Regions from separate parts of the Halomonas tibetensis genome, predicted to be linked through region 1. Evidence: predicted binding sites of a transcription regulator. Region 1 holds the regulator's gene; each other region holds the start of a gene.

Region 1 (2,183 bases):
TCTCGGTGGGCGAGATCAAGGGGGTCATCCGACAGCTCAAGGCCCGCGGCATCGGCGTGCTGATCACGGACCACAACGTGCGCGAGACCCTCGACATCTGCGATACCGCCTATATCGTCGGCGATGGCCAGATCATCGCCGAAGGCAACGCCGAGGAGATTCTCGCCAATCAGCGTGTCCGCGAGGTTTACCTGGGCCAGGACTTCCGTCTCTGACCATGCCTTCACCTGGCCATAATCCTTTATCGACACCACTCTCACGACACAATCCCATGATAAGCCAGTCGTTATCCCATGACGGCATGCTGCTTGCGGCTGGCACAGTAGTTGCAAAGCCAACGCTTGCAAGCCCACAGCACCCGGGCTAGGGTGATGCTTTCCGGCCACTTCCCGGCATACGAGGGCAGACCGTCACGATGGCCATGAAAGCCTCCCTGCAGCTACGCGTCGGCACTCAGCTGACCATGACGCCCCAACTCCAGCAGGCCATCGCCCTGCTGCAGCTCTCTACCCTCGATCTTCGCCAGGAGATTCAGCAGGCCCTGGAATCCAACCCTCTGCTCGAATTAGAGGAGGATTTTGGCGAGCAGGCGGTGACCGAGACGCCAGAGGATGACTGGGCCAGCGAGATCCCGGATGAACTCGTCACCGACAGCGAGTGGTCGGACACCTATCAAGATCTGGGCGTTCCCGCCGGCAGCGGCGAGGGCCCAGACTTCGAGCGCGAAGCAGCGGGCCAGAGTCTCCAGGGGCACCTGACCTGGCAGTTGGCGATGACCGACCTGGATCCGAGGGAGCGCCAGGTCGCCGAGAGCCTGATCGATGCCGTAGACGCCGCCGGCTATCTTGCTCAACCCCTGGATGAGATCCGCGACGGCCTCAGAGCCCAGGGGCTAGGGGGCCTGCGCAGCGCAGAGGTCGAGCAGGTGCTGCTGCGATTGCAGCAGTTCGAGCCCACCGGCGTTTTCGCCAGGGACCTGCGCGAGTGCCTGATGCTGCAGCTCGCCGCCCTGCCCGACGACACTCCCCTGCTGCCCCAGTCGCGTCGCCTGGTCCGCCAGTTCCTCGAGGCCCTGGCCGGGGACGATCGTCGTCTGCTCAAGCGACGCCTGGGCCTGGACGACGACGCTCTCGACACGGCCATCGCCGTGGTGCGCTCCCTGGACCCCCGGCCCGGAAGCGCCTATTCCGACGTCGAGAACGACTACGTGATCCCCGATCTGGTGGCGCGCCACGATAACCGCGGCTGGCACGTGGAGCTCAATCCCGAGGCGCTGCCGAAGCTGCGCATCCAGCCCGACTATGCCGCGCTGATCCGCCGTGCGGACAAGAGCCAGGATAACCAGTTTCTCAAGGACCACCTCCAAGAAGCGCGCTGGCTGATGAAGAGTCTCTCAAGCCGCAACGACACTTTGCTGCGGGTGGGACGAGAGATCATGGTCCGCCAGCTCGGTTTTCTCGAGCGCGGCGAGGAGTCGATGAAACCCTTGATTCTCGCCGACATTGCCCAGGTCGTGGAGATGCATGAATCGACCATCTCCCGGGTCACCACCCAGAAATATATCCACACCCCGCGGGGCGTGTTCGAGCTGAAGTACTTCTTTTCCAGCCACGTCGGCGGCAACGGCGAGGGTGATGCCCACTCCAGCACCGCCATCCGCGCCAGGATCCGCAAGCTGATCCTGGAAGAGCCGCCCCGCAAGCCGCTGTCCGACAGCAAACTGGTGACCCTGCTCGACGAGGCCGGCATCCAGGTGGCGAGGAGGACGGTGGCGAAGTACCGGGAGGCCATGGGCATCCCCTCCTCCAGCGATCGCAAACGACTTCGATGACCGACATCAGGCCTGTTAAGACGGCGGCGGCACGAGGGGTATGCAAGGCAGGAAAAAGGGTTACAATCGATTCATAACCAACGACCAAGGAGCGTCTCATGCAAGTCAATATCACCGGCCATCATGTGGAACTGACCGATGCCCTGCGTGGCTATGTGGACGAGAAACTGGCTCGCGTGGAGCGCCACTACGACAACATCACCAACGTGCATGTAACCCTGTCCGTAGAAAAGGAGCGTCAGCACGCCGCCTGCACCCTGCATGCTGCCGGTGCCGACCTGCATGCCGAAGCCCAGGATATTGATATGTATGCTGCCATCGATGCCCTGGCCGACAAGCTTGACCGCCAGCT
Region 2 (2,183 bases), on a different contig from region 1:
CACCGCTGAAAGCACCGGGCTGATAGCCGAACATTTCTGACTCGAACAGGTTGTCGGGAATCGCCCCGCAGTTGACCTCGACAAAGGGCCCTTCCCGGCGACGGCTCCATCGATGAAGCTGGCGCGCGAAGGCCGTCTTGCCCACCCCCGACTCCCCCAACATCAGAACCGTGGCATCCGCCGGCGCCACCCGCTTTAACATTAGCGCCACTTCTCGCATCAGACGGCTTCGCACCTGCAGCGAATCCAGGTCTGCCTCAAGGTCGCCCTCTTCTGACGGACCCGCGTAGCTGCGCTTGAGGTGCTCACTGAAGCGACGCTGCAGCAGGGCATACTCATCCTGCAAAAACTGCAGATCGGTGAGGTCTCTTGACCGGCTGATAATGCGCTCGATCCGGCCATTGACCTCGACCGGATGAGCTTCGGCAATGACTCGGCGGCCAGTCCCCGTCACCTGCATCAGCTGGGCAGGTTGCCCGGTTCGCAGCACCTCGAGACTGATCGATGGCTTGAGGACACCCCGCGCCTCCAGTTCCTGCACCGTGGTGGCCTTGAGTGCCTCCCGCGACATGCCGTAGACGGCAGCCGCACCGGGACTGACATCCAACACCTGACCCATGCCATCGACGATGAAGAAGTGGTCACTGGCGGTCTGAACGATGGTTTCCAGCACCCGGCTGTCGATATGCATGTTGTCGAGCCCATGTCAGTGATTCATTAATGGATCAATGATACACAACTGCATCACCTCACTCACTATCGTGATTCATAAATGAATCACAACGAGCACAATCCTTAGCAAAATCAATAGACTATTAACTGGCACGATTCCTGCTCTATTTTGAGTGATCATCCCGTCACCAGCAGGAGAAACCATGAGCCCGTTCAACCAGCCCCTGGGGGGAAACGAAATGCCACGCTTTGGTGGCCCTGCCACCATGATGCGCCTTCCCACCCAGGAGAGTGCCGCCGGCCTGGATGCCGCCTTCATCGGCGTGCCGCTGGACATCGGTACTTCCAACCGCCCCGGTACGCGCCTTGGGCCCCGGCAGATCCGTGATGAATCACGCATGCTGCGTCCTTACAACATGGCCACCCGTGCCGCGCCCTTCGACAGCCTGCAAGTGGCCGACATTGGCGACGTGCCGATCAACACCTTCCACCTTCCCAAGACGGTGGACATCATCACTGCCTTCTACGATGGGGTCTTACAGCATGGCTGCGTACCGTTGACCCTCGGGGGCGACCATGTCATCACCCTGCCGATCCTAAGAGCCATCGCCAAGAAGCATGGCCCGGTCGGGCTGATCCACATTGACGCCCATGCCGATGTCAACGAACACATGTTCGGAGAACCCATCGCCCACGGCACACCTTTTCGTCGTGCCCAGGAAGAAGGCCTGCTGGCTCAAGGCAAGGTGGTTCAGATCGGCCTGCGTGGCACCGGCTACGCCGCCGAGGATTTCGACTGGTGCCGGCAGCAGGGCTTTCGCGTGGTCACCGCCGAGGAGTGCTGGTATCGCTCGCTCGAGCCGCTGATGGCCGAAGTGCGAGAGCAGATGGGTGACATACCGGTCTACATCTCTTTCGACATCGATAGCCTGGACCCCTCGGTGGCACCGGGCACCGGCACCGTGGAAATGGGGGGTCTGACCGGCAGCCAGGGTCTCGAGATCCTGCGCGGCGCGGCGGGCCTCAACATTGTTGGCGGTGATCTGGTCGAGGTCTCCCCCCCCTACGACACCAGCGGCAACACTGCGCTGATTGGCGCCACCCTGCTCTACGAGATGCTCTGCGTGCTGCCTGGTGTCAAGCGCCGCGACTAGCGCCATCACGACTCTCAACGAGCCTTTGCCGGGGGCTCGACAACGACACAATGCCAATCACAACAATCCATGGGTTACCGTAATGTCCTCTATCGAATCCACCGGCAGTGACGACGCGAACGGCAGCGCCTTTCAGCGCCGTGACCTGTTCAAGTTCTTGATTCCGTCGTTGATCGGAATGAGCCTGTTTCTCGTCCCCTTCAAGGTCGGGGATACCATCAATATCGGCATGGGCCTGATGGCCGACAGCCTGAAAGCCCTGCTTGGCGACGCTCTGCCGGCCATCGCCGTGGTGGTGCTGTGTGTCTCGGTCGCTGCTACGCTGCTGGTCAAGGTCGCCAAACCGAGCTGGGCGAA
Region 3 (2,183 bases), on a different contig from region 1:
GCGGCCGGGTCATCGCCAAGCCGTGCCGAGCAGGCGTCGGCCAGTTCCCGGGACAGCACGATGGCGTTGCCATTTCGGCTCAGGGTGATCGGTGCCAGGGTGTCGCAGGGCGCGCGCTCCAGCCCGAGACTCATGGCCAGGGGCATGGGCGCCAGCATGTGGGCACCGTCGAGCAGCCCTGCGGCGACCTTGTCCCGCAGCGTCGACCAGGCGTTCTGGCGCGACAGGGTCACCTCCAGGCCCTGGTCGGCGAACAGGCCACGTTCGCGGGCGACCACCAGCAGGACGCAATCGAGCAGCGGCATGAAACCCAGCTGCAGGTGCGGCAGCTCGGCCGGAGGCAGCGTGTTCATAGGCCCTTCTCCAGACGTTCGAGAATATCGATGACGCTCATGGCGACCTCGGCGATGCGCTGACCTCGGTCCATGGCCAGCTTGCGCAGCATTTGGTAGGCCTGCTCCTCGTCACAGCTTTGGTGGCGCATCAGCAGCCCCTTGGCGCGCTCGATGCGCTTGCGTTCGGTGAGCTGGGTTCGGGTGCGATCGAGCTCCTGACGCATCGCCTGAAATGCCTCGAAGCGGGCGATGGCGACCTCGATGATCGGCTTGACCCGCCCCTGGACCAGTCCGTCGACCACATAGGCGCTGACGCCTGCCTTGAGCGCCGACTGCATAATGACGGGGTCGTGCTGGTCGGTGAAGAACACCACCGGACGAGGGTTCTCGCGATTGAGCTGGGCCATGCTGTCGAGTGTGTCGCGGTCCGGCGATTCCATGTCGATGATCACCACGTCCGGCTGATGTCGCGCCACCATGTCATTGAGGCTGGCGGGGCTATTGAGGTGGCAGATCACCCGATGGCCCTCTCGCATGAGGGCCTCCTCGACCATGGCGGCGCGCAACTCTTCGTCGTCGACCAGTAGTACATCAAGAGCTGGAGGCATGGTGGGCTCGTCTAGGAGTGGTTGAGGAAGGCAGTGCAATTTGCGTTCCATCGTGGGGCGGAAGAGGGGGCCATACACCGCCGTTGGGGGCATGACAGGGATCTGGAGGCGGCATCGGTCGCTGCCCGAATGAGTGTTGCACTGCATCATGCTGGTGCAAGTCGCCGGCCGAGCGCAATGCCGTGGTGCGACGGAGGCCATTCGAGGAGTCCCGATTTGTGCCTGGCGCGATGCCTGTGCCTCCGGAGAGTCGGGCCGCGGGGAGTGGGGCGGGCCGAACTGGCACGTTCCTTGCTCAGTTCAGTGCCACAGCATAGACAATCTGCCGAGGGCCAGCGCCGGCCCTCCACCGACGAAGACGTCCCCTGCCGAAATCTCTAGATGCCGGCAGTGGGCGTCTTTGCGTTGGGGGCCAGCTCGCATTGGTCGGCGGCGAAACGAGGAGTCACCATGTATCAGGCCAATGATTCTGCGCCGATGAGCCGACAGGTTAAGACCACCTGCCCCTACTGTGGAGTGGGGTGTGGGGTGACCGCGACGCTGGAGAAGGGGACCCTGAACGCCTTGGAGGGAGACCGTCAGCACCCTGCCAACTACGGACGCCTTTGCGTCAAGGGCTCGTCGTTGCACGAGACCCTGGGGCAGCGGGGGCGCCTGCTCCGGCCGCGGGTGGATGGCGTCGAGGTTGACTGGGATACAGCACTGAAGGCGGTGGCCGAGCGTCTGACCGCCATCCGGAGTCAACAGGGCAACGAGTCGGTGGCGGCCTACCTCTCCGGTCAGCTGTTGACAGAGGACTATTACGTCGCCAACAAACTGTTCAAGGGGTTTCTCGGCACACCACACCTGGATACCAACTCACGGCTCTGTATGGCCTCGGCGGTGGCCGGCTACAAGCGTGCTTTTGGCGCCGATGCGGTGCCGTGCTGCTACGAGGATCTCGAGGAAGCCGAGCTGGTGGTGCTGGTGGGATCCAACCTGGCCTGGAACCACCCGGTGCTTTATCAGCGCCTCAAGGTGGCCAAGACCCGTAACCCGCTGATGCGCGTGGTGGTGATTGATCCGCGGGTCACCGACAGCTGTGAAATCGCCGACCTCTATCTGGGCCTCAAGCCCGGCAGCGACGCGTGCTTGTTCAATGGCCTACTGAGCTGGATGGCGGCCAGGGGCAAGCTCGATGAGGTCTATCTGACGCGCCATACTCAAGGGCTGGAAGAGACCTTGGCCGCGGCCCGGGAGG
Region 4 (2,183 bases), on a different contig from region 1:
ATGAGCGTCTGCCCCAGCAGGTGGGCGACCACCTCAAGCAGATGGTCGGCGGGCAGGACCTCGAGATCGCCGGCGAGCGCCGCCTCATCGGCATTGGCCCGGGGCACGATCAGACGGCGCCCGGCATGTCGAGTGGCCAGGGCCAGAGGCAACACGCCAGAGATTGGACGCAACCCGCCGTCCAGCGCCAGCTCTCCGACGCTCTCGGTGTCCTTCAGGGCCGTCGGGGGAAGCTGTCCCGAGGCAAGCAGCAGCCCCAGGGCGATGGGCAGATCAAAGCGACCGCCCTCCTTGGGCAGGTCGGCGGGCGCCAGATTAAGAGTGATGCGGCGCAGGGGATAGTCTAGCCCGGCGTTGACCAGAGCGCTGCGCACCCGTTCGCGGCTCTCCTTCACCGCTGTCTCGGGCAGGCCTACCAGGGTCATCCCCGGCAAACCATTGGCTAGATGCACCTCCACCTGCACCTCGGGTGCCTCGAGACCGAGGCCCGCACGGGTATGGACAATCGCCAGCGTCATGGGCGTTCCCTCGCCAAGGGTATTGTCTTCAGGCTAGCCCAGTGCTCGCTGCCCTGCCCTGCCCTGCCCACAAGGCTCAGCGGTCGGACTCACCCCCGCCGGCATCCTCCTCGGGCGTCTCGGCCTCGGAGACGTCCGCTGACGCCGCCGGCACCTCGGCGGTGCGTTCCTCGATCAACGTCTCGAGCGCTGCCACCTGCTGCTCCAGTGCCTCCACTCGGGCACGGGTGCGCTGCAGAACATCCATCAGAATATCGAAGTCCTCTCGGGAGACCAGCTCCAAGCGGTCGAAGGCGCCCTTCACCACCTGCTGAATGCCTTTCTGTACCTCTTCCGGCGCCTGGGACGCGCCTTGCAGTCGCTCGCCGATCTGCTGGGCCAGTCGGCCGATACGGTCATGGCTCACCATGGGTCTCTCCTCAACGTGTGAAATGCCTCCTACAGGATACCCATCGCCCGCCGCAAACGCATGCCCTGCCAACGCGCCAGAATGTTGCCCATGCACCCGGGCAGCGCACCATAAAGGTGCACAAGCCCTACCCCTCTTATCCAATGCACTGCATGAAAGGCCGGAACATCGCTTTAATTTCCTGTTTTAAATGGTATTTAAAACGAAATGGCACGTTTTACGCAGTACCGGAATATGCGGCCGCCGTGCCGATACCCAACGTAACCGGGGAGACAAGGGATGAAACTCATCACCGCAATTATCAAGCCATTCAAGTTGGACGACGTCCGCGAGGCGCTGGCCGACAACGGTGTCCAGGGCATCACCGTCACCGAAGTCAAAGGCTTCGGCCGCCAGAAAGGCCACACCGAACTCTACCGGGGGGCCGAGTACGTCGTCGACTTCCTGCCCAAGGTCAAGGTGGAAGTCGCCGTGGACGACAGCCGCCTGGAGACCGTCCTCGATGCCATCTGCAGCGCCGCCAACAGCGGCAAGATTGGCGACGGCAAGGTCTTCGTGACGCCTCTGGAGGACGTCATCCGTATCCGCACCGGTGAACGCGGTCCCGACGCCGTTTGATTGCCCACTGCCTGGAGAAATTGCCATGAGTGAACTGACAGAGCTTAGCTACGCACTCGATACCTTCTACTTTCTGATCTGCGGCATCCTGGTGATGTGGATGGCCGCCGGCTTCTCGATGCTTGAAGCCGGCCTGGTTCGCTCCAAGAATACCGCCGAGATCCTTATCAAGAACGTGGCCCTGTTCGCCATCGCCTGCACCATGTACCTGTTGGTGGGCTACTACATCATGTATTCCAGCCCCGAGGGCGGCATCCTGCCCAACCTGGGCTTCCTGCTGGGCGCCGAGAACAGCGCCGATGCGGTGCTGGCCGGCGGCGATGACGCTCCCTACTACTCCATGCGCGCCGACTACTTCTTCCAGGTGGTGTTCGTGGCCACCGCCATGTCCATCGTCTCGGGGGCCGTGGCCGAGCGCATGAAGCTGTGGGCCTTCCTGGCCTTCACCGTGGTGATGACCGCGGTCATCTACCCGGTCTCGGGCTTCTGGACCTGGGGCGGTGGCTGGCTCAGCGCCGCCGGTTTCTCCGATTTCGCCGGCTCCGGCATCGTGCACATGGCAGGCGCCGCGGCGGCCCTGGCGGGCGTGCTGCTCCTGGGCCCGCGCAAGGGCAAGTATGGAAAGGACGGCAGCATCT

The links. The regulator sigma-54, encoded in region 1, starts transcription at its own class of promoters, with help from an activator protein. The targets are predictions, from matches to a motif close to TGGCACNNNNNTTGCTNT.
Region 2: speB (agmatinase) is a predicted target of sigma-54. The motif match lies at 821-838, and genes of this name have one in related genera.
Region 3: ACFODV_RS04800 (ANTAR domain-containing response regulator) is a predicted target of sigma-54. The motif match lies at 976-993, and genes of this name have one in related genera.
Region 4: ACFODV_RS06570 (P-II family nitrogen regulator) is a predicted target of sigma-54. The motif match lies at 1,136-1,153, and genes of this name have one in related genera.

What each region holds. Positions count from the first base shown of each region.
Region 1 is NZ_JBHRSQ010000006.1:206,518-208,700, forward strand. Features, by position in the region: gene lptB (LPS export ABC transporter ATP-binding protein) at 1-215, shown strand, start outside; gene ACFODV_RS02010 (RNA polymerase factor sigma-54) at 416-1,831, shown strand; gene hpf (ribosome hibernation-promoting factor, HPF/YfiA family) at 1,930-2,183, shown strand, end outside.
Region 2 is NZ_JBHRSQ010000016.1:74,221-76,403, reverse strand. Features, by position in the region: gene ACFODV_RS12530 (sigma-54 interaction domain-containing protein) at 1-691, opposite strand, end outside; gene speB (agmatinase) at 876-1,826, shown strand; gene ACFODV_RS12520 (YjiH family protein) at 1,909-2,183, shown strand, end outside.
Region 3 is NZ_JBHRSQ010000007.1:413,823-416,005, forward strand. Features, by position in the region: gene ACFODV_RS04795 (CmpA/NrtA family ABC transporter substrate-binding protein) at 1-353, opposite strand, end outside; gene ACFODV_RS04800 (ANTAR domain-containing response regulator) at 350-943, opposite strand; gene ACFODV_RS04805 (nitrate reductase) at 1,394-2,183, shown strand, end outside.
Region 4 is NZ_JBHRSQ010000009.1:62,818-65,000, forward strand. Features, by position in the region: gene ACFODV_RS06560 (YifB family Mg chelatase-like AAA ATPase) at 1-518, opposite strand, end outside; gene ACFODV_RS06565 (accessory factor UbiK family protein) at 595-927, opposite strand; gene ACFODV_RS06570 (P-II family nitrogen regulator) at 1,207-1,545, shown strand; gene ACFODV_RS06575 (ammonium transporter) at 1,571-2,183, shown strand, end outside.